2 regions of the Ornithinibacillus salinisoli genome follow, and region 2 is predicted to be linked to the other one. Evidence: a T-box and tRNA genes for the amino acid it is inferred to sense, from the RefSeq annotation. Region 2 holds a T-box; the other holds one or more tRNA genes.
What was found. The T-box of region 2 lies ahead of alaS (alanine--tRNA ligase). A T-box ahead of a tRNA ligase gene usually reads a tRNA of that ligase, here a tRNA-Ala.

Region 1 (12,468 bases), on a different contig from region 2:
CACTCAAGAACAAACATTATTGTACGATCTTGTAAACTATGAAATCCAGTTTGCATTTGAAGGTGAAGCAGTGTTTAATGAAGAAGGAGAAGCAACATTCTTTAATGGGGAAGGTGCTGTCAGATCCCTTGAATTAACTTATAAGCAGCCGGGAATTGTTGAACATGCTCATGAGGTACTGGAGTTATTAATTGCAGAAAACATGAATGGCTTAGCAGATGAGGTTCATCCTGAAAAAGGGGTATTATTTGGACCATTTTTACAAATTGATCACACACCAATGTCAGAAGATCACGAACCAGTAACATTTGACTTAAACGAAGTCTCAAACCTATTCAATATTCAAGAAACATTTCACTGGGGAGACCATGCCGCAAGTGGACTCCCAATTGTAATGACAACAAGGGAATATTTTGACTCCTACGTTAAAGCTGCTAACTATGTTAACCCAGATGGAATCTATGTAAATGAGATTAATTCTCGGGGAGACTATTTACATTATGTAAGTGAAAGATTCCCTGACTCACAGCTCGTTGAATATTTCCATGACTCCGAGGATATGGACACACTCAACTGGGGAGGATTAGGACTTTTATTTGAAGAGTATAATAATAGTTGGAAGCTAGTAGCAATCCTACATGATGAATGGACACCATAATTAGAATAATGAAACAAATATAAAGAAAAGCATCACAATCAGATTTTTATATATCTTTTTGCGATGCTTTCCTAATTTTTTTATAACATAAGCACATTATTTACTTCTTCTCCATTTACATTTTAGTTTATTCAAAGTTACTAAGATACATGCTACTATGAACTAATTAATCACTTGCTTAGTTTGATTAGACTTTATTAATAAATATAAGGATATAATTAACTGTAATACAGCGATTACTAATATAAACTTACCAACTGACCAAGCAAAGACATATGCACTAATAAAACTTATTAAACAGCTTGAAAAAATTGGCCAAAACCTTTTCTTTTTTATTCCATATACAGACCAAATAATTCCCGCTAGAAAAACTAATATAACTACCGGGCCTAGGACATCCCATAATACACCTTCATTCATTTGTTATACGCCTCCAATCTCATGATTTAATTTAATTATATAATATTATACTGATTTTTAAAAGTTTTCTTGATATTTTTTTATTTTTAGAAGGATTTTCCTTTTTTGTGAAGAATAACTAATGTATGGGATATTAGGAATAACAAATTTAAAGGGAGTGTTGATTAATATGAGAAAAATATTGTTTATAACAGCTTTAGTTTTGGGTATGATTCTAACTACAGCATTACCAACTTTTGCTGAGGAAAACAACTCTTTTCAAACATTCACCTTAGAAGCTACTGAAGATTCAATCAAAACATTTGATGAAGTCAGCATGATCGTCCATAATGACAAATCTTATACTGTAACTGTTGAAAATGAAATTCCTAATGTAGAAAGCCTTGCTGAAAACTATCAAATAGAAGTAAACCCCGATACGAAACAATATCAAGTTGTCGAGTACAACAATGATAATCTAAGTATTTCTTCTAAAGATGAAAGCGAGGTTATTGTAAGCCCAAACGCTCGAAACACCAGGTATATTCGAGTTCAAGCAACTACCGACGATCCAATCGGTGCTAATTTAGCTTGGACAATTAATAGATTAGTTTGGGATTACGATCAAACTAGTGCTTACAAAAATAGCAGAAGTGGAAGCAATTGTAATGCAGCAAACCCTAGTTCACTTGGAACACATTGGTATATAAGTAGTTGTACATTCTCTAGCTACTCTATTATTGATGGCGGAAGAACGGTAACATCTAAACTTACTGGTTCTTATTATAACTATGACTTTATGGACAATAATAAAAGAACCGATGTTACACACAACGTATACCTAGAAGGGTATAAAGATGGTTCTAGTTATTATAGTGCAACATGGTCAAAGTCTGGTGAGGGTTCTGGTCTGTTAGATTTAGATGTGACTGTAAATAGAGGAACACCTTAATTAATTTCTAGTTTCTCCTAATATCCCTCTAAAATTAAGATATTATTCAACTAGTAAATAAGAAAAACCGGGCAAACCCCGCCCGGTCCTTTTTCATAGCTAGAGAACATCCGATAACTTATATTCATGGCCATGCATCCCTTTATAATACTTTGGATACATCTCTCCACCACATTGTTCACAATTGAATCTTGGTGGAGTGGTTGGATCTCCCCCATCCATCAAATCAAACTCTTCTACAACGTTATATGGAATCTTTTTCTTCCTCATGACACATTAAACAATGATAGTTGACTTATGTCTTCCTTCGGTCGTAGGTGGTCGGTTCCTTTTTTCTTCTTTCCTTTTTTGCGTGGTTTGTTGCTCTGTGCGATAATGACTCACCCTTTCTAAATAATTCCTTGCTTCTTTCGTTAATGTGATCTTTATTTCTAATCTTCCATTCTCAAGACACACTTCTCCCTTGTATTCATAGTAATTGTCGAAATAAGGGCATACAAGTGGATCTTTTTGACCACTAGAAATAATACGCTCTCTCCATGTTTGGCGGCGTATGGTCTTCTTTACTTTTAAGATCCAACGTCTTGTCCTTGTTGCCATGTAGCCAATAGTTTTCTACTCAATTTCTTACTTCTTCTAGAATACATCCCGTAGTGACGAATCGTTTTGAATTGCTCGTCTAGAATATCACGGATTAACCGGATTATAAACTCTTCTACCGTTACCGTTTCGTTCTTTTCTTACCCATCCACTTTATCGATATATTTAAACGTCACATGTTGACCATCATATGCCTCGATTCGATTGATCCCAATCGCAGGTCGACGAATATAACGGCCGATGTAACGCAGTTGGTCCTTCACCTTTCCTCTTTGTTTTGGGGCATACATATAGAAGCCTTCCCCATTATTAGAAAAAGCCTTTTGCAATCTCGGTTGAATTCTTTTCTTTTCGTTCTTCCATAAGTGTTTACGAATAAATTTCAACACGACCGTCTGCCATTGTTTCCCGAAGCATCATAAAAGGAATAAAGTCGTATGTCTTCCACTCCCCCTTTCTTCGTTATCCCACCCATTGTCACTAACATATGGACATGTGGGTTTAAATTCGCTCTTGATCCAAACATATGTAATCCTGCAATTATTCCTGGTGTCACCTTTGCTTTCTTTTGAAAAAACTCTGTAATTAACTTTGCAGCCTCATCCATAAGTGGCTTCAACAGTTTCCGATTCCATAGGAATATTTCTCGTAGATTTTCATCGATCGCAAAAATCACATTGCGATGATTTACTTGTAGTACATCTTCTGTAAGAATACGACTCCATTCTTCATTTTCTCCAACAGAACACTTCGTACAAAAACGACCTTTACACCGACAAGGCACATGTCGAACATCATGGCATCCTTCACAAACATAGAGTTTAAATCCATTTTTAGGATTTCCACAGTCACGGAACTTTTCCACCTCTTTAATGACAATTGGACGGATTCTAACTTCATGTTTCTTTTTAAATGCTTCCCAATGTTCATGTTCATCAAAAAAGATTCGTTTCAAGATGTTTTTCTCCATATATTAAAAATACCACAGCTAGAAACACTGTGTTAGAGCCAAATTTTTATAGTTTCTTATCTTTTTTAAAAAACAAGGGTATCCCCACCGGAGGATACCCCATTACTTAATCTTCCAAACTAACCTTAAGCACCTTATCCTTTACATCTGTCATTTCAAATGTTTGCGATACTGCGCCATTTGTTACAACTAGTGTTACTTCTTTATCCTTTAATAAGTCTACTTGCTTTTTATTTAGTAATAAACTTCTCGGCTTTTTCTCGTTAAAGATGTTAATTACAACTTGCACACCATGATCTAACGCTTCTAAATCCTTCGTATGAACTGTCGCTGTCCCATTATTTTTCTTCGGCTCCACTTCTACTATTGGCCGATCTTCCTCTTCTCCAGGTATTTCGTCTGTAACAGCAATTCTTCCTTCTGGACCATAAACTAGCGGATTCGATTCTGAGCTATCTAAACTTTTAACAAAATCTACGGTGGCATCGATATCTTCTGGTCCCATGACTGGGTTTTGTCCAAGGTCTTTAATCGGACCCTCTGAAGTTCCCATATAGTTATTGACCGTTAATGTATATACTGCATCTTCATCTATCGGTGTACCATCAGGGAATGTAATATCTACAACCTCTTGTAACTCAGGATTAAACGTATAATGGAATCCAGCAATACTGTAGTCAGATCCGTAGCTTGATAGCTGCTCATTAAGAATAGGATAAAGATCTGCTCCTGTAATCTCAACGGTCATTAGCGTATTGCCAAATGGTTGAATATTATATAATTCTCCCCAAGTAATTGGTCCTTCTAGTAAAATATCTCGAATTCCACCACCATTCATCATGGCGAAGTCACTGTCCATTGCCCAATTCATACCATCTGCTATGAGATTACCTAAGCCATGGTCAGCATCATTGGTATAACTTCCTGTTAGCTCTTGTGCATTGTATCCGACAACTTCATTTACAATAGGAGCAATTGCTTCTGCATAATAGCTTAATGTTTCTGCAACCGTTTCGTCTGGTGTATAATCACTCTGCTTAACAAAAACAACTTCTGCTTCCTTACTTACAATGTCACCAGTAGTACGATCAATTTCTAAATCAACATCTGCAAATGCTTTACCATATTCAGAAGCTTGCACGATTAGCTTGTTATCTACTACTCCATCAACTACTTGATGATTATGAGCCGCAAAAATAACATCCACCGAATCATTTACTTCCATAGCCAAGTCAGCTGCAGCACCTGTAGCTCCAATACCTGATTGGTTAGCAGGAATATGTGCTAATACAATAATAGCCTCAATCCCCTGTGAAGTAAGTTCATCTACAGCATCATTTACCGCGTCTACCTCATCTGTGAACGCTACATTCTCCAACGAAGACGGCATTACCATGTTTACTGTCTCCTGTGTATTTACACCGATAAATCCAACTTCCACACCGTCAACTTCTTCTACATGATACGGTGGTAAGAACGTTTCCCCAGTGTCTTCATATACACAATTTGCACAAAGTACAGGAAAATTCATGCCATCGTAATCTTCTGTACCTGCCCCATCAGGATGCTCACCACCATTTACCATACGTAATAATTCATCCAGTCCTTCATCAAATTCGTGGTTTCCAACTGTCCCAACATCAAATCCTATTTCTTCCATAATTTCTACGGTTGGTTCATCCTGTAATAAACCTGATACTGGTGAACTTCCACCAATCATATCTCCGGCATGAACAATTAACGTATTAGGATTTTCTAGCTCACGTTCTTTTATCGCTGACGCCGTATAATCCATACGACCGTACATGTCAAAAGTACCATCCCCATCAGGGTCAAGGCTATATTCTTGATCAATTTTCCCGTGCAAATCATTCATGCTTAAAAGTTGTAATGCAAGAATATTCGGATCTGCTTCACCACCACCTTCAGCAGGTGTATAACCATATGATTCCGCTTCGGCTTCACTAGCGAAGAAAACTCGTTTTTCGACTGGGACATCTGCCCAATCTACCGGTTCTACATACTCCATTGTGTCGGAGTTACCAACATAACGTAATAATCCTTTTTGATCGTCAAAGGCACGGAATACAAAAGGTAATTCCAATAATGGATCTTCTGGATTCCAAATCCCTAAGCCAGCATCTTTCGCCTCTTTCACAGCTTCTTGATAGACGGGATATGCTTCTTCATCAATCGGTGCAAGGAAATAAGTAGATGCATACCCTTGTGCAACCATTTCTATATTAATATTTAGTCCATCCTCTTTGCGGATAACTTCTGCTAAAATTCTACCATAGTCATCGGTAGGTTCATCACCGACTTTTAAATAGATTTCATCACCTGGTTGCAATAGTTCACTAATATAACCTGTCGCTAAATCCCCGTAATATTTTTGATTCGCATTAATTTCTGCTCTTTCGGGGTCGTTATTATGAGCAGCATACGTTTCCGGTGTATCCATATTTAAGAAGCGTACTCTCGATTCGCCAAATACTGGATCTGCAACACGAATTGTATCGCCATCAGTTACCGTTTCAACAGTCGTTTCATACAGTCCCGATGCTGATGGTGGATCTGGTTGTTCTTCTGCTACCTGTAAATCAGATTGCTCTGTAGGAATTAGTTGGTAATCATTGTATTGACTAACGATTGCCGTGATATCGTACCACAAATCTGATTCAACCAAGGAAATATCTAGCGCATTTTCCATCACGCGAAGTGTTGTTCCATTAAAGTCTGCATCAATTAGTGATACATTATAGCCACCACCAGCCGGGCTACCCGGAACATTATTGATAAAACCGTTTAGCTGTACTAATTCCCCTTCATATGACTCTGCAACCGCAGGATCCTGAAGGTCTTCTAGTGTAATTTGTTGCGCTTCTGGTAAATCTTGTCCCTGCTCTATTATTTCAATTGATTCTGGTATTATTTCTTTTAATCCATTATAGGAATCTAGTTCACCAACTACTTGTACACGGTCACCTTTTACTAGATCAGGTAACTGTCCTTGTTCATAGGCAAATAGATTAATTCCACCTGTTTCATCTTGTATATAAGTTGTAAACTGAGAACCATTACTAATGGCAGCATTATCTGCTATTACAATTCCTTCTACCGTTACAACTGTTCCATCACTTAAATTACGGGCATCTCCAATAGTATACTCATCACCAGGTTCTCCTGGGTCACCGGGGTCACCAGGCTCTCCTGGGTCAACGCCATCCATTGTGTGACTCCCAAGATAGGCAAATGTATTACTCGTATAATCCGTCCATTCACCTTCGTCATACGAAGTGCTAGGAGCTGTCACAGAAGAATTTCTCACTAATGTAACATCTTGTCCATAATTAATTCTCTCTCCAATGACGCCTAATACATCTAATACACTATCATTTTTCGTTAAGGCTAACGCATCATCCCCATTAAAGTTAATGACTCCACCATGCGTCATATCAGCCACTTCTAAGATAGCCTGATCTGCACTTGTATGTGCTAGTACGAGCACATCTCCGTGCTCCAAAGTACCTGATAATGCTAGTGTTTGACTAGCTGTTGCCGAACCATTGCTGTATAGGTCAACTTCATAGTCTGCTAAGTCAACGCTCTGCCCAGTCCCATTAAATATTTCAATTGCTTTGTTAAATGAACTGCCTTCAATGTACTCTGAAATGAATAAATCCTCTGCTAGTTCTTCATTACTTTCCGCTGATGCTTTCATCGCAAATACCGATGAATAATTCATGAACACAAGCGCGATAATAAGAACGAGATGAAATACTTTCCGAACAGTTGAATGTTTCATTAGTACCCTCCATTTGAAATATTATTATGTTACATTCATAGGAATCTAACACACTATTAATATGGCATATAAAATGGACAGATACCATTAAGTTTTTGTAAAAAAACAGCTTTTTCATACTATTTAACTAGATTTTTTGCAAAAATAGTTACATTATCCTATGTTTGCTAAATGAGTATATTTTACTATATGAAGTGATTGAAAAATTAATGAGAAGGGATTATAATTATAATCATTCACGGGGCATTAGCTCAGCTGGGAGAGCGTTTGTCTGGCAGACAAGAGGTCAGCGGTTCGAGCCCGCTATGCTCCATCTACATATTGTGTACAATGACACTATTTTTCGCAAATAAAGTGAGAGATGGTGTTTTTTGTTAGAGTAGTTGAAACTTGAACGGACATAGGTTCCGCTAATGTTATAAAAAGAGGCTTTTCGAGATGTTTGACGGACATGAGTTCCGTTATTATGCTAAATAATAGCAATTATTTAAGGAGTATTATTAAATAACGGATTGTATGTCCTCCAAAGTTATAATAATACTATAATTAACGAAATAAGGGATCGTGTGACCGTTTGAGGAATGTATTCCCGTTATTTCAACCTATATGTTCGCACTCGTTTATTCCCGCTTGCTACAGTTAGAATTTGTAAGTCTACTAGGGTATGTAAAATACGTCTTGCATGGCGGTCACTAATCTTTAAATGACTAGCAATTTCAAGAGGAGTAATTGGCCGAAGTTGACGACGTGCATATCGTACAACCTCTGCTTCAACCCAAGATAATTGTGGAAATGATGATTCATTTGAAATAAATTTACCGATAAAAGCAAGAACTAGTTGTTGACACTTTTTATGTTCATCTTTAATTGATAAATATGCAATCGGTAATAATGTCCATCCATCGAGAGCTAATAATGAATGACGCCAACATAAATCTTTAAATCGCCTGACATCAATATCTCTTGCATGTGGACCATATCCTTGTATTTCAATGCATCCTTTCGCATCCCCAGGTCTGTAGGCTAGATCAAGGTAGCGATACCCATTGTTGAAATCGCGCACCTCCCATTCCGGATATAGGTGATTAAAGTTCCCTACAGTAGGAAACCAAATCGAACGAAGAAATTCAATCGTTCCATGACCTAGACCCTTTTCTAAAATTTCTCGTCTCCTATGATTTTTTTCTTCGGAAATGTGTTTTTCAATCCAATCATTGTATGTCTGTTCAAATCTTAGCATCTTTCACTATCCTTTCTGTTCTTATTTTATTACATGAGAAAATTCAAATACATTTCATTCATTACTGTGGACATAGATTCCGTTATCTCTGTCAATGCATTAAAATTATAGGGATAAATGGACATTGATGCCGTTATTAATGGGATTATTTCATTATTTGTAGTTTTTATCGTAAATAAAGGACGGTATGTCCTCCAACTGATCCAAAATGGGGATTAGGTGTATATAACGGATGGTATGTCATCTGAAGCAGGGGGGGCAATATTCAGGAGATTCTTAATCATTATACAATAATTATACATTAAAGAAAACCATAGTTCTTAAGCAGGAACACAAATACTACCGCAATTAAAATCCACTTCGCTTTCTGCTGCCAAAATCATAATTACTTTCCTGACATTATTGTTTTCCATATGATACAATAAATACAGAAAAATCTAAATTTGGAAAGGAAGGGAAACATGATTATTCAGTTAACCTAAGATTTATATTTTGCCCGCGGACCGCCTGTTAACGCTTTATTTAAAAGTTCACTTTTACAAAACAGGAGGTTCAAGTAATGGTACAATTTCGCAAAATTACATGGGACAACTTTGAGGAATGCATTCATTTAAAACTGAGTGATGAGCAAAATAATTTCCTTGCTTCAAATGTATATAGTCTTGCTCAATCATATGTTGCATTGTTGAATGATGACTTACCAGCTATGACTTTTGCAATCTATGATCTTGATACGATGATAGGATTTATCATGATGTATTACGATAATGCCGAGGAAAATGAATATGGCAATGAATCATGTTATGGCATTCTTCGACTAATGATAGACAAAAGGTATCAAAATAAAGGATACGGAACTCTAGCAATGACAAAGGCAATTGCATACATTAAGTCATTTCCACAAGGAGAAGCAACTTCGGTTTACATTGCCTACAGCCCTGACAATAAGGTAGCTAGAAACCTTTATACCTCGTTGGGATTTGCAGAAACGGGTATTATTTCTAATGGTGAATTAGTTGCAAAACTTGAAATATAAGCCGTCAATACTATAGATGTTTTAGTCAAATAAAAATCCAAACTATGATTCAAAATTCAATTAGAATCGAATTAGTTTGGATTTTTCTTTTGGGTTGTTTTCGTACTTTGTTGTTAATCATACATGGAATGCGAAGCATAGTGCTCACCGCTCTGGAAATATACCTCGATTCCTGCATTCCTGCGGGCTCACGATAAGATTCCTCGCTCGCAAAACAAGTGCGTCTGCATCTTCTAGTAATGCTTCGCACTAGGCTACCACGACGCAAGGGTTTAACGGAGCGGACATGGCGTACGTTATTTCGTAAAAAAATCTTATTTGAAGATGTTATCGGACATCAAGTACGTTAATTGCTCTAATTCGTACCAGAATACCTGACATTTAGGTTAATAACGGAACTGATGTCCTATAAACTCCTTTATTACCCACTTTTGTCACAAATAAGGGAAGAATTGTCCGTTTACATACTTCGCCTATCCTTGTAGCCTCTTCGCGTTCCCTGCGGAAAGCGACTGCCCGGAGCAGAAATCAAGTTGCCGTTACTTCGCATTTACTATCAACTAAGAATTAAGGTGTAACCGTTGAAAAAGTTACTGTCTAAACTTCCAATCATCTAATCATTCGTCTTTAGAGTGGAAAGATTTAATTTTTCCCAGCACCTTTTGTTTACGATTAAGCGCGAAGCTTCAACACAACAGATTCTCCTCGCTCTAATGTAACGAATTGACCATGATGTGTGATCGTTAACGCTTCTCCTTCTTCAACCAAATACGTTATCGTGTCATTCTCCATGCGGATCTGTAGCAATCTTCCTTGATATTGTAAATGAAATTTTAATGACTTCCATTTCTTTGGTAATGTAGGCTGTAAGGAAATACCACTTTCCTTCACTCGTAAGCCAGCAAATCCAAATACAATTGCCAACCATGTACCACCCATATTCGCCATATGAAGACCATCTTTTGTATTTCCATGCGTATTATCTAGGTCTAGTCTTGCAGTTTCATTAAAATACGCATATGCCTTCTCATCATACCCTAACTTAGAGCCCATAATGCTAAATACACAATAAGATAAAGAAGAATCATGTGTCGTAATTTGTTCATAGTAGTCATAGGAACTTTTGATTGTTTCTTCATCCTGTTCATCTTCTAGCAGAAAATGAGCCAGAACGGTATCTGCTTGTTTGCATACCTGATAGCGATACAATGTTAATGGGTGATAATTTAACAGTAATGGGAATTTATCTTTTGGCGTGTTTTCCAAATCCCATCGTTCTTTCTTCAAAAAGCTATCATCTTGAGCATTTATTTTTCGTGATTCATCATATGGCAGATACATGTTTTCTCCTGCTTCTTGCCATTCTTTTGCTTCCTGCTCAGATAGATCTAATCTCTCTGCCAGCTGATCTAAAGCACCTTTTTCTTTCAACTTACGATATAGCTTAGCGGCCCACAATAAATTATGCTTAGCCATCACATTTGTATAATAGTTATTATTAACAATACAGGTATACTCATCAGGACCGGTAACATCATCAATTCTAAACTGACCATCTAACATATGTCCTGTATCTGACCATAGGCGTGCTGTTTCAAATAATACCTCTGCCATATATTCTTGTAAAAAAGCTTCATCTTTGGTAACAAGATAATATTGAATAAAGCTATAAGCGATATCGGCACTGATATGATATTGGGCTGTTCCAGCAGGGAAGAAGGCAGAGCTTTCTCCACCAGTGATTGTTCTCCATGGATATAATGCACCTTTTCTATGGCCCATTTCCTTCGCTCGTTCTCTCGCACTGTCTAGTATTGAATAGCGATGCAATAATAGTTGTTTAGCAATCTCTGGATTAGTCATTAAAAATACCGGGAACATGTAAATCTCGGTATCCCAGAAATAATGCCCTTCATATCCTTCTCCAGATAGCCCTTTTGCTGCAATATTACTAACGGAATCCTTACCTACTGATTGTAATAATTGATATAGATTAAAGCGTATCCCTTCTTGAAGCTTGTCGTCTCCTTCAATTTCAATATCTGACTTGCTCCAAAAGTGATCTAAATACTGTTGTTGTGCTTGTAAAAGGTCCTCAAATGTTCTGTTCGCTAACTTATCCTGAATGGAAACTGCTTGCTCGATAACCGTCTTACCATGTCGAAGTGTATCTGTATATACATTAAACTTCGTAAAGCGAACTATTTCACTTCCAGCAAACACATATTCTTCTTCTACACCGGTGTCCGTAACGTGACATTCATAGGAATTACTCCTATTTACTCTCGTTGCTGTTGCACAAGCAACCTCCAGATTCGTTACATATGTAGTGTCTTTAACAATACTATAGTCTTCCTGTTTTTTTACTTCTGTTACATGTAGTCGTTTGGCATGACCAGATGCAACGCGAGGATCATTTTTATCGACATAGTTTGATACATCGCCCTCAACAGTAGAAATGATTTTTATCTGTTCTACATTTTGAACAGGCTCCACGCTTACATCAATAGCAAATAATTCTTTCGTCTCAAAGGAAACGATTCGCCTAAAGTGAAGTTTTACTTCTTTTCCTTTCGGTGATTTCCAATGAATGATCCGCTCTGCGAATCCAGTATTCACATGTAAATTCCGTTCAAAATCAAGAATTTCTCCCTCAAATAACGAAAATCGCTCATCATCAAGGTAAATATAGACACCCTGACCATCAATGATATTAACAAGCTTTTGTTGTGTATCTGGAAAGGCATATAACTTCTCACCATATGTAATTTCCGTTTCATCATGAAAAGCATTAATGTATGTTCCACG
Region 2 (12,468 bases):
TTACAGTCCATTTATTAGATAACGGAAATGTAAAAGTTGTTTTTGATGAAAAACAACGAGCTATCACCCCAGGACAAGCAGTTGTTTTTTATGATGGTGATGTGTGTCTTGGTGGAGGAACGATTGATGAAGTTATTAAGGATCAAAAAGCGCTAGATTATGTAGGATAAATACTGGGGATCACGCTAATAACGTGATCCTTTTTACAAAGATCATGCAAGGAGTTTACAGATGGATAAAAACACAAAAGCAATTCAATTAATGAAAGAAAACAAATATGAAGAGGCAGCTAGTATTTTTCATGAAGTTATTCAAGAAGAACCCAATGATCCACTTGGTTACATTAATTTTGGAAATTTGCTATTACATGTAAAGGACCAAGAGCGAGCGAAACGATTTTATGAAAAGGCAATTGAACTAGATAAAAATGCTGCTACAGCCTATTATGGGTTAGGTAATTTATATTTTGAACAAGCGATTTTTCCAAAAGCGCAAGCTAATTTTCAACAAGCAATTGAATTAGGATTAGAAGAGGCAGACGTTTACTTTATGCTAGGAATGACGTTCCAACATCAGGAACATTATAAGTTAGCATTACCATACTTACTCCGTGCAACGGAGCTTGATGAGAATGATATTGAACTACACTTTCAATATGGTCTAGCTTTAGCTCAAAGCGATCTAATCACGGATGCAAAAAAAGTATTTCAACACGTATTGGAGAAAGATAATGAACATAGTGACGCCCATTATAACTTGGGTGTAATTGCTTTATATAATGATCAAGTCGAAGAAGCACGAGACCATTTTGAGGAAGCGCTAGCCATTCAACCTGAGCATGTATTAGCAGCAAATGGGAAGAAGCAGCTCGATCAATTATTAAAAGAAAAAGAACAGTAAGACAGTGGGGTCGTTAAAATGGAAACAGGTACTGGGGAAAAAGAATATATCAAAGGAGAACTTCTTTATACGATTTTTCAAAATGAAGTAGAGCATTTTTCGATCGTAAAGTTAAAAATCCATGATACTAATACGGACTATAAAGAAAAGGAAATCGTGGCCAAGGGGTATTTTTCCAGCCTTCTGGATGGAAATGCTTATTATTTTTATGGCCAATTTGAAAAGCATCCAAGATATGGAACCCAGTACCATGTAACATCCTACCAAACCTATGTACCTGATACGAAAGATGGTCTGGTAGCCTATTTATCTAGTGATTTGTTTTATGGAATTGGAAAAAAGACAGCACAAAAGATTGTTAATCATTTAGGAGATCAAGCTGTATCAAAGATTCTTAATGACAAAGATGCATTAGCATCTGTACCAGGACTTAAGAAAGAAACAGCTGATAGTCTTGTGAAGCGATTACAGGAAAATCAAGGTTTTGAGCATGTAGTTGTCCATCTATCGAAGTATAATATCGGACTAAAAACCGCACAGAAAATATATGAAGTTTATCACGAGGAAGCGACTAAAGTTTTACAAGAAGATCCATACCGGTATGTTTTTGATATTGATGGATTTGGCTTTCAAACTGCTGATGATATAGCGAGAAAGAATGGTCTATCGTTAACACATCCAAATCGTATTGGTGCTGGTTGTATATATGTTTTACAAAAAAGTATTCAAGATGGGCATGTGTATTTGCCGATAGAGGAATGCATAGGACAGGTTATCCAGTTATTACTAAATCCTGAACAATCTCTAGACCAAGCATCGATTAGTTCTCGGTTAGAAGAATTGAATAAAGAAAAAACTGTAATTCTTCAACAAGGTAATGTATATTTGCCGTCACTATATTATGCTGAAGACGGTTTTGCTTCACATGTGAAGCGGTTATTATCTAATGAGGTAGAAGATGATACCACAATGGCAGAGCTGATGAAAATAATTGGTCAAATTGAAGAGGAAGAAGTCCTAAGCTATGGTAAAGAGCAGTTCCATGCGATTAATCAAGCTTTACACTCCAAACTAATGATCTTAACAGGAGGTCCTGGGACAGGTAAAACTACTGTTATTAAAGGAATTATTAAAGCGTATGGAGTCATTCATAGTCTTTCTATCGATCCAACAGATTATGATAAGAAATCGGATTTCCCATTCGTGTTAACTGCACCTACTGGACGAGCGGCTAAGCGTATAAATGAATCTACCGGATTACCTGCTGTTACCATTCATCGATTATTAGGGTGGAATGGGAGTGATGGGTTTGAAAAAGATGAACATGAACAATTATCTGGAAAAATATTAATTATTGATGAATTTTCAATGGTCGATATATGGTTAGCGAATCATTTATTTAAAGCTATACCGGATGATATGCAGGTCCTTGTTGTTGGTGATGAGGATCAACTGCCCTCGGTCGGACCAGGGCAAGTTCTTACGGATTTGTTGGAAAGTGCAATTATTCCAACCGTTAGTTTACATGAAGTATACCGTCAGAAGGAAGGCTCTAAAATTATCCAATTAGCCCATTCGATTAAAAATGAATCTTTTCAAATAGATTTACTACATAACGATACGGATTTTAGTTTTATTAATTGTAGAGAACATCACGTTATTGAGGTTATTACTAAAGTCTATAAAAAAGCTATGGATAAAGGTATTGACCTAATGGATATACAAGTTCTAGCTCCAATGTATCGTACACAAGCTGGTATCACGATGATTAATAAAGCGTTACAGCAATTAGTGAATCCGAAGACATCGAAGAAACGCGAAGTAAAGGTTAATGATTCCATATTTCGTATTGGTGATAAAGTGATTCAGCTTGTAAACCAACCTGAGGATGGGGTCTTTAATGGTGATATAGGTGAAGTGGTAGCTATATTTGAAGAAGATGAGAACACGGATCATGTTGAGCAGCTTGTCGTATTATTTGATGATAAAGAAGTAGTATATGAACGAAAAGATTATATTAATCTCATGCTTGCCTATTGTATTTCCATTCATAAATCACAAGGTAGTGAGTTTCCCATTGTCATTCTACCCATTGTTTCAACCTATTATCGCATGTTACGTAAGAACTTATTATACACTGCTATTACGAGGGGAAAGCAATCCTTAATTATTTGTGGTGAAACGAATGCTTTGATGAGAGGGATACGAACACAAGATACAAATAAACGTTTCACTTCGTTAAAGGAGCAGTTGACAGATCGAATAAGTGATGAATCCAACATTCTTCAACAAAAGCAGGAGAATGAAGAAGATGAGGATATTTCACCGTACGATTTTATGTGATAATGTATAATTTATTAATTATCGGTTAGCATAACATAATATCTTAGCAATAATAGAGGTTGTTCAAAAAGTCTGGTAAAAATGACACATCGAATTTCTTCGTTGGCTTGTTTCTGCGTTGCTCATAACTACACCGCCTCGAAATTTTCGGTCCTTTTCATCCTATTTTTGAACACACAATAATAGGGGAGATATTATGTTGATGCAATGCCCAAACTGCAATGGAAAGGATATTGGAAAAATAGGTTCCCAACAGTTCTACTGTTGGAATTGCTTTATTGAGATGTCGATTACAGGGGATGAATTGACAGTACATCAAGTAGAGGCTGATGGTTCTTTGAGTTCTTTAGATGATTTATTTACGGATGATGAAAGAAAGTTAAATTGGTAATCCTTAGTGTAATGCAAAGACTATATTTATACTAAGGAGAGGTCATCTATGTTTCTGCAAAAAAAGCCAATAAACTTTCTGTATTGGATTATTTCAGGTATATTATTATTTTTATTTATTTACTTACTAGTGAAGTTATTTCCATTTTATCACGCCTTTTTCACCTTTGTATTACAGCTCTTTTCACCATTTATTATTGCTTGCTTAATCGCATACTTACTTTTTCCAATAGTAAAAAAACTCCATCAGTATAATATCCCCAAAAGTATTGCAGTTCTATTGATTTATATTTTGTTTTTTGGTGGAGCTGGATATTTAATTTATCGCATATATCCTGTCGTTGTTCATCAATTACATGATTTAAATGAGTATTTACCCCAATTGGTTGAAATGTATCAAGGTTTCATTTATCAAATATATGATTCTACATCCTTTTTACCTGAAAGGGTACATGATAAGATAGATGGAATTATTGCTAATATTGAAACGTATATAGAAGGAATTATTGGCAATGTAATTGGTGGTATAACACGGGTGTTTGATATGATTGTTATAATCACGGTCATTCCAGTACTCGTTTTTTATTTTTTAAAAGATTACACAAAAATAAGAAGTTATTTAAAAGGTTTTATCCCGAAGAAGTATCAGCAGCAATCAAGTAGATTAGTGCAAGCGATTGATAAAAGTCTTGGAAATTATATACGAGGGCAGTTAATAGTTTGTCTCTTTGTCAGTTTAGCATCATATATTATTTTTCATTTTTTAGATTTAAAATATGCCTTATTACTGGCTATAATCATGGGGCTAACTAACATAATCCCTTATTTCGGACCCATTATCGGTGCGATTCCAGCTATTGGTATTGCACTTACGCTTTCCGGAAACCTTGTGTTTTTTGTTATTATAGCGATCTTTGTCATTCAATTAATTGAGAGTAACTTATTACAACCGTATATTGTTGGTAAGAGTGTTGCGATTCATCCAGTTGCAATTATATTTGCACTACTTCTCGGCGGTAAACTAGGAGGCGTACTTGGGATGATAGTTGCTGTGCCATTACTTACAATATTAAAAGTAATTACAAAACATATTGTTACTATCAGTCGTGATCGTTGACTTTTTTTAAAAAATTATCTATAATATCGCATAACATCATATCGTTAATATGTTGAAGGTAAAGAGTACATGGAATTCGATTTTTCAGAGAGGGATTTTCATTAGGCTGAAAAAAATCCTAAATAAGAGCCATGGAAAGCTAGACTGGAGTGCGGCTAATACCCGTCGGTTTCAAACCGTTACCATGATCAAGTGATGAACATTTAATAATTGTTCATAATTAGGGTGGTACCGCGAATATCTCGTCCCTGCAGTAGAGCAGAGAGGGGATTTTTTTATTTGTAAAAATAATGGAGGGTGAAAAATGAAACAATTAACTTCAGCGCAAGTTAGACAAATGTTTATAGACTTTTTTAAAGAGAAAGGACATCGTGTTGAGCCAAGCGCATCACTTGTGCCTATGGATGATCCAACATTACTTTGGATCAATAGTGGAGTGGCAACACTAAAAAAATATTTTGATGGTCGAGTGATCCCAGAGAACCCAAGAATTGTTAATGCACAGAAATCAATACGAACAAATGACATCGAGAATGTAGGTTTTACAGCAAGACACCATACGTTTTTCGAGATGCTAGGGAATTTCTCTATCGGTGATTATTTTAAAAAAGAAGCGATTGAATGGGCTTGGGAATTTTTAACGAATGAAAATTGGATCGGATTTGATCCGGAACGATTATCTGTAACCGTCCATCCTGAAGATGATGAAGCATATGATATTTGGCTTAACAATATGAATATACCAAAAGAAAGAATTATTCGATTAGAGGAGAACTTTTGGGATATTGGTGAAGGACCGAGTGGACCAAATACGGAGATTTTTTATGATCGAGGTGAAAAGTACGGAAATGACCCAAACGATCCGGAGCTATATCCTGGTGGCGAGAATGAGCGTTACTTAGAGATATGGAATCTAGTCTTTTCCCAATTTAATCACAATCCAGATGATACGTATACACCACTTCCAAAGAAAAATATTGATACTGGAATGGGACTTGAACGTATGGTATGCGTAATCCAAGATGCTCCAACAAACTTTGAGACGGATTTATTTATGCCGATCATACAAAAAACGGAGAAACTTACGTCAACTCCTTATGGTAAAGATAAAGATAGTGATACGGCTTATAAAGTGATTGCAGATCATATCCGTACGGTGAGCTTTGCTATTAGTGATGGAGCACTTCCATCTAATGAAGGTAGAGGGTATGTTTTACGTAGATTATTACGTCGAGCTGTGAGATTTGCCAAAGAGATCGGCATTGAGAAACCGTTTATGTATGAATTAGTACAAACGGTAGGCGAAATCATGAAAGATTTCTATCCAGAGGTATTAAAACAAAAAGACTTTATTCAGAACATCATCAAAGTGGAAGAAGAGCGATTTCATGAAACGTTAAATGACGGATTAGAAATACTAACTTCGATTATGGACAAAGAAAAATCGAAGGGCAGTACGGTATTTCCAGGAGAAGAAGTTTTTCGTCTATACGACACATACGGATTCCCAAAAGAATTAACGGAAGAGTATGTTGAACAACAAGGGTTTAACATTGATGAAGAAGCGTTTCATAAAGAAATGGAAAAACAACGAGAGCGCGCTAGAAATGCTCGACAAAAAGTTGACTCTATGCAGGTGCAAGATGATATTTTAAGTACGATTGATGTAAAGAGTGAATTTGTTGGGTATCATACACTAGAAATAAAGACAACAATTCATGGCATTATAAGCGGAAAAGAAACGAAGCAATCAGCAAGTGTAGATGAAGAGGTTTTCGTTATTCTAGAAGAAACACCGTTTTACGCGGAAAGTGGGGGGCAAGTTGCTGACCACGGTTGGATCTATACTAGCACAGCTTCTGCGTATGTAGAAGATGTACAAAAATCACCAAAAGGAGATCACATTCATAAAATCCGTGTGAAGGATGGTGAATTTAAAGTTGGAGATCTTGTACAGGCAATAGTAGATAGCCAATTCCGTACATCGGTTATCAAAAATCATACCGCAACACACTTATTACATCAGGCTTTGAAGGATGTTCTAGGTACCCATGTAAACCAAGCAGGCTCATTAGTTACACCAGATCGATTACGCTTTGATTTCTCCCATTTTAGTGCAGTGGATAACGATGAACTACAACGAATAGAAAAAATAGTTAATGAAAAAATTTGGGATTCTATCGGTGTCGTTGTAGATAATAAAAAACTTGCTGAAGCGAAAGAAATTGGAGCAATGGCATTATTTGGAGAAAAATATGGTGACGTTGTACGTGTTGTACAAATAGATGATTATAGTATCGAATTATGTGGTGGATGTCATGTTCGAAATACTTCAGAAATTGGTTTGTTTAAAATTGTTTCAGAAGGTGGTATTGGTGCTGGCACAAGAAGAATTGAGGCAGTTACTAGTAAACAAGCATACAATTTCTTATCCAACAAGATGAATGTATTACAACAAGCTGCACAACTTGTCAAAACCAATGAAGAAAAACTACCAGAACGTATTGAGAGCTTGTTCCAGGAAATCAAATTAGTGCAAAAAGAAAACGAATCGTTACATGCTAAAATGTCCAATTTAGAAGCTTCGAATATTTTAGATCAAGTAGAAACTGTACAAGGTGTTAATGTGTTGGCTCAAAAGGTAACTGTGAAAGATATGAACCAGCTTCGTAATATGGTTGATGAATTAAAGCAAAAATTGGACGATGGAATTATTTTACTAGCAGCTGAAAATGATCAAAAAGTACAGCTCATAGCAGGTGTTTCGAAAGCGTTAATAGATCGAGGATTACATGCAGGTAATCTGATAAAACATGCCGCTCAAATATGTGGAGGCGGGGGCGGTGGTCGCCCTGATATGGCACAGGCTGGAGGAAAAGATCCTAGTAAAATTAATGAGGCTCTCACATATGTCAAACAATATGTAAAAGAGAATATAAATAGTTAATAGTCCCTTGTATATCTATCATGTATAAAAAGATATATTAAATCCATTAAACATGTTAGAATAATGAAAGAAGGGTAATAAACGGAATGAGGTGTCACGATGAGTTCGATTGATAAAACAATGAAGTTTAATTTTTCGGAAGAACCATTTGATCAAGACATTAAGGAAATTTTAATGACAGTACATGAGGCACTGCAGGAAAAAGGATATAACCCAATAAATCAAATTGTAGGCTATTTATTGTCAGGAGATCCTGCATATATACCTAGATATAAAGATGCTAGAAATTTAATCCGTAAAGTTGAACGTGATGAAGTAATAGAAGAGTTGGTAAAATACTATCTAGAGCAACAAAAAAAGGATAAATAAATGAAAATAATGGGTTTAGATGTTGGTTCCAAAACAATTGGGGTTGCAGTTAGTGATGAGTTAGGATGGACAGCTCAAGGAGTAACTACAATTAAATGGGATGAAAATGAAATAGAGTCAGCAGACGAACAGCTAAAAGAAATTATATCTGAGCATAAAATTGGGAAAGCTATTATCGGGTTACCCAAAAATATGAATGGTACAATCGGTGAACGCGGAGAGGCTTCTAAAGTATTTGCGAAACACATAGAAGATGTTCATCACGTACCAACCGTATTATGGGATGAACGATTGACGACAATCGCGGCTGAACGAGTTTTACTAGAGGCAGATATGAGTAGAAAGAAACGGAAGAAAGTCATTGATAAAATGGCAGCAGTTATGATCTTACAAGGTTACCTTGATCAAAAATTATAGAGGAGGATTTTTTATGGCTTTAGAAGAAAAGGAACGAATAATTATTCCTGATGAGAATGGTGAAGAGCACTTATTTGAAGTATTGTTTACATTTGATGTAGATGAAACCAATCACTCTTATATTGCTGTCGTGCCAGTAGAACAAAAAGATGATGAAGAAGTAGAAGTATATGCGTTTCGCTACGAAGAAAAGGAAAAAGATGATAATGATCTTTCCCTTTTTCCAATAGAATCTGATGAAGAGTGGGAAATGGTAGAAGAAATGCTAAATACATTAGCAGATGAAGAAGAACTAAATCAATAAACAGTCATATACAAATTAGCTGGTGTCTCAATGACATCAGCTAATTTCATGTTAATATGTATTTTAAAATCCTAGTCTCTAGTTCGATTCTGGATATTATTATAGAGGCTGCTATCATGCCGCAAAGCATTACTAGTGGATGAGCTAAAGGAAGTTATGTGAGTACGGTTGGCGGTAACTTGAGGAGCTATTTTAGTGGCTAAGTTAAACAAGTGGGTTATAGAGTCCAAATTATAACCACCGGTACTACCGGCGGATACCTACTATTAATGGTATTCCTTTCTTCCTTCATCTAACTCTAGCGTAGATGATATTTTTTTAGTATAATATACCGGATGAGAGGGGTATGTTGAATGTCTGATAAAAAAAAGACAAAAAAATATAGAGAAAATTTAATTGTGCGGGGAGAGGAAGCGAGAACTGTCCGTAAGGTTGTAGCAATTATAATTGTTTCTTTAATATTAATTCTAGTAGTTGGTGGAATTTCAGGGTATAACTATATTAAGTCTGGATTACAACCAGTTGACCCAGATAATGAGCAGGGTATCGAAGTTGAAATACCTTTAGGCTCATCTACATCAAGCATTGCTTCATTACTCGAGGAAAATGAAATAATTAAAGACTCACGTATTTTTCGATTTTACATAAAGTTTAAAAATGAATCTGGTTTTCAAGCCGGTGAATATACATTTACAAAATCGATGACGTTTGATGAAATTATAGAATCTCTAAAGAGTGGGCGTATTATTAAAGAGCCAGTTTATCGTGTTACGATTCCAGAAGGGTTGACTGTTGAACAAATTGCAGAAGTCTATGCAGATGCCCTACCTATTACAAAAGAAGAGTTTTTAGATAAGGTCAATGATACAGCATATGTAGAGTCGTTAATTGACACTTATCCTTCCATTTTATCCGAGGAGATACTACAGGAGGATATCTTAACACCATTAGAAGGTTATTTGTTTGCTGCAACATATGATTTTTATGAAGCAGAACCACCAATAGAGACGATAATTACAAATATGCTTGATAAAACGAGAGATGTCGTTTATTCCTACATGGACGGTATTAATGAAAAAGGATTTTCTATCCATGAGGCGTTAACGATGGCATCCATCGTAGAAAAAGAAGCAGTTACAGAAGAACAACGAAAGATCATATCAGGAGTTTTCTATAATCGTTTGGATGCAGGTATGCGTCTTCAAACAGATCCAACAGTGTTATATGCACTTGGTACGCATAAAGGAAGAGTGCTATTAACTGATACTGAAGTAGAATCACCGTATAACACCTATGTTATAGATGCACTTCCAATAGGTCCTATTTCGAATTTTTCTCAGAGTGCATTAGAATCATCTATATACCCAGAAGAAACAGATTACCTATATTTCTTGCATGATAGTGAAGGTAATATTCATTATGCAGAGACAAATGAAGAACATAATGAAAATAGAAGTAAATATATTAATTAAACTAGGGAAGGAAGTGTGAATTAAAAAATTCACATTTCCCGTTTTTTTGAATCGAAGACTAACATATAAAGAGGTTGTTAACATGGACGATCAGATTACAAATTATTTGTTAGACCTATTGCCTACAGATAATGGTTGGATTAAAGATTTGCAGCAACAAGCTGAAGAAGATAGGATACCAATTATGGATTCCATAGGGATGGAATTTCTTTTGCAGTTAATCCGACTCCAGAAACCGAAACGTATTTTAGAGATTGGTACAGCAATAGGTTATTCTGCCCTCCGCATGCTCGAAGTAAGTCCGAATAGTAACATTGTTACGATCGAAAAAGATGATAAGAGATATAAAGAAGCAATTGAAAATATTAATAAACGAAATAAGCATACTAATATACAGGTGATACATGGAGATGCGCTTGAAGAACTAGAAAAATTGTCACTTAGCGACAAATTTAATTGTATATTTATCGATGCTGCAAAAGGACAATACAAAAACTTTTTTGAACAATCAAGCCCATTATTAGCTGATAATGGATTTATTATTACGGATAATGTATTATTTAGAGGTTATGTTGCTGACCCTAATTTTGAACATCCAAGATATAAGAAGATGGTAGAAAAAATTAGAGCATTTAATGAATGGTTAATGAATCACTCAGACTATGTTACAACAATTTTGCCTATCGGGGATGGCATAGCAATTAGTTACAAAAAGTAAGAGAAAGGGGCCATAATTTGGTATGCGAGATAAACCAGTAGTAATTGGTGTTGCAGGTGGAAGCGGTAGTGGTAAAACATCTGTAACAAGGTCCATTTACAATCGATTTCCAGATAAAACGATATTAGTAATCGAACAAGATTATTATTATAAAGATCAAAGTCATTTACCTTTTGAAGAGAGATTAAATACAAATTACGATCATCCACTCGCATTTGATAATGATTTATTAATTGAACATGTACATGATTTATTACACCATACTTCTGTTGATAAACCTGTGTATGATTATAAATTACATACACGCTCTAATGAGGTTATAAAAGTAGAACCTAAAGATGTAATCATATTGGAAGGTATTTTAATTTTAGAGGATCCACGTTTAGTGGATTTAATGGATATCAAAGTGTTTGTTGATACAGATGCAGACCTTAGAATCATTAGAAGGCTTCTTAGAGATATAAAAGAGCGAGGAAGAACATTAGATTCCGTAATAGATCAATATTTAAATGCTGTTCGTCCCATGCATTTGCAATTTGTTGAACCAACAAAACGTTATGCAGACATTATTATTCCTGAAGGTGGTCAAAATCACGTAGCTATTGACTTAATGGCTACAAAGATTGAGCAAATATTAAAGAAGTATCAAACAAATAATTAACAAGAAACTATTGCGAATTTATAGAAAATCTGCCATAGTAATGAAAAGTAAACTTTTTAGATATAATGGTTGAGTCAAATCAGTATAAATAGTATCATACAATTTATACTGTTTATCTAATTTATTATGGTTCATTCAAAAACCTGTATCAGAGTTTGTAGTCACGCATGTGCGACTAGATAAAAAAGGAGTGTTTTTTTTATGGCAGTAGAGAAAAATTTTTATATGACACAAGAGGGGAAAGAGAAATTAGAAAAGGAATTATTGTACTTAAAAACGGAAAGAAGACAAGAAGTAGTAGAGCGCATTAAAGTAGCTCGTGACTTCGGAGACCTTTCTGAGAACTCGGAATACGATTCTGCAAAGGATGAGCAAGCGTTTGTTGAATCAAGAATTGCTCAAGTAGAAAAAATGATTCGGAACGCCGTAATAATTGAAAATGATAATGAAAATCCAGATATCGTATCCCTAGGTAAATCGGTTACTTTTCAAGAGTTACCTGATGGAGACGAAGAAACATATACGATTGTTGGTAGTGCAGAAGCAGATCCATTTGAAGGAAAGATTTCGAATGATTCACCAATGGCAAAAAGTCTTATCGGACATGAAGTTGGAGAAGAGATTTCTGTAGTAACACCTGGTGGCGATATTCAAGTAAAGATATTAAAAGTTGAATAAAGTTAAAATAGGTTATGCTGTAGGGCATAACCTATTTTTTAATTTAATCCAATTCATAGACAGGGTCATCTTCAAAAACAAAGAAATGTTTATTTTCATACTGATCCACTTTCCATTCATTTGCTTGTTCATCGAATAGTAAAACTACATTT

Region 1: it encodes a tRNA-Ala, which carries the amino acid that the T-box ahead of alaS (alanine--tRNA ligase) is inferred to sense. The anticodon was not compared.

What each region holds. Positions count from the first base shown of each region.
Region 1 is NZ_JBHUMI010000015.1:48,954-61,421, reverse strand. It holds gene ACFSTA_RS10070 (ankyrin repeat domain-containing protein) at 1-658, shown strand, start outside; gene ACFSTA_RS10065 (hypothetical protein) at 821-1,078, opposite strand; gene ACFSTA_RS10060 (hypothetical protein) at 1,248-2,009, shown strand; gene ACFSTA_RS10055 (hypothetical protein) at 2,109-2,279, opposite strand; partial or broken gene ACFSTA_RS20845 (IS91 family transposase) at 2,276-3,579, opposite strand; gene ACFSTA_RS10035 (5'-nucleotidase C-terminal domain-containing protein) at 3,686-7,384, opposite strand; tRNA gene ACFSTA_RS10030 (tRNA-Ala) at 7,625-7,697, shown strand; gene ACFSTA_RS10025 (transcriptional regulator) at 7,977-8,624, opposite strand; gene ACFSTA_RS10020 (GNAT family N-acetyltransferase) at 9,184-9,660, shown strand; gene ACFSTA_RS10015 (glycoside hydrolase family 65 protein) at 10,333-12,468, opposite strand, start outside.
Region 2 is NZ_JBHUMI010000016.1:216,039-228,506, forward strand. It holds gene mnmA (tRNA 2-thiouridine(34) synthase MnmA) at 1-170, shown strand, start outside; gene ACFSTA_RS11655 (tetratricopeptide repeat protein) at 232-900, shown strand; gene recD2 (SF1B family DNA helicase RecD2) at 919-3,243, shown strand; gene ACFSTA_RS11665 (hypothetical protein) at 3,446-3,634, shown strand; gene ACFSTA_RS11670 (AI-2E family transporter) at 3,683-4,750, shown strand; T-box leader at 4,794-5,003, shown strand; gene alaS (alanine--tRNA ligase) at 5,055-7,697, shown strand; gene ACFSTA_RS11680 (IreB family regulatory phosphoprotein) at 7,797-8,066, shown strand; gene ruvX (Holliday junction resolvase RuvX) at 8,067-8,483, shown strand; gene ACFSTA_RS11690 (DUF1292 domain-containing protein) at 8,497-8,787, shown strand; gene mltG (endolytic transglycosylase MltG) at 9,141-10,259, shown strand; gene ACFSTA_RS11700 (O-methyltransferase) at 10,342-10,977, shown strand; gene udk (uridine kinase) at 11,000-11,638, shown strand; gene greA (transcription elongation factor GreA) at 11,840-12,316, shown strand; gene ACFSTA_RS11715 (zinc ribbon domain-containing protein) at 12,360-12,468, opposite strand, start outside.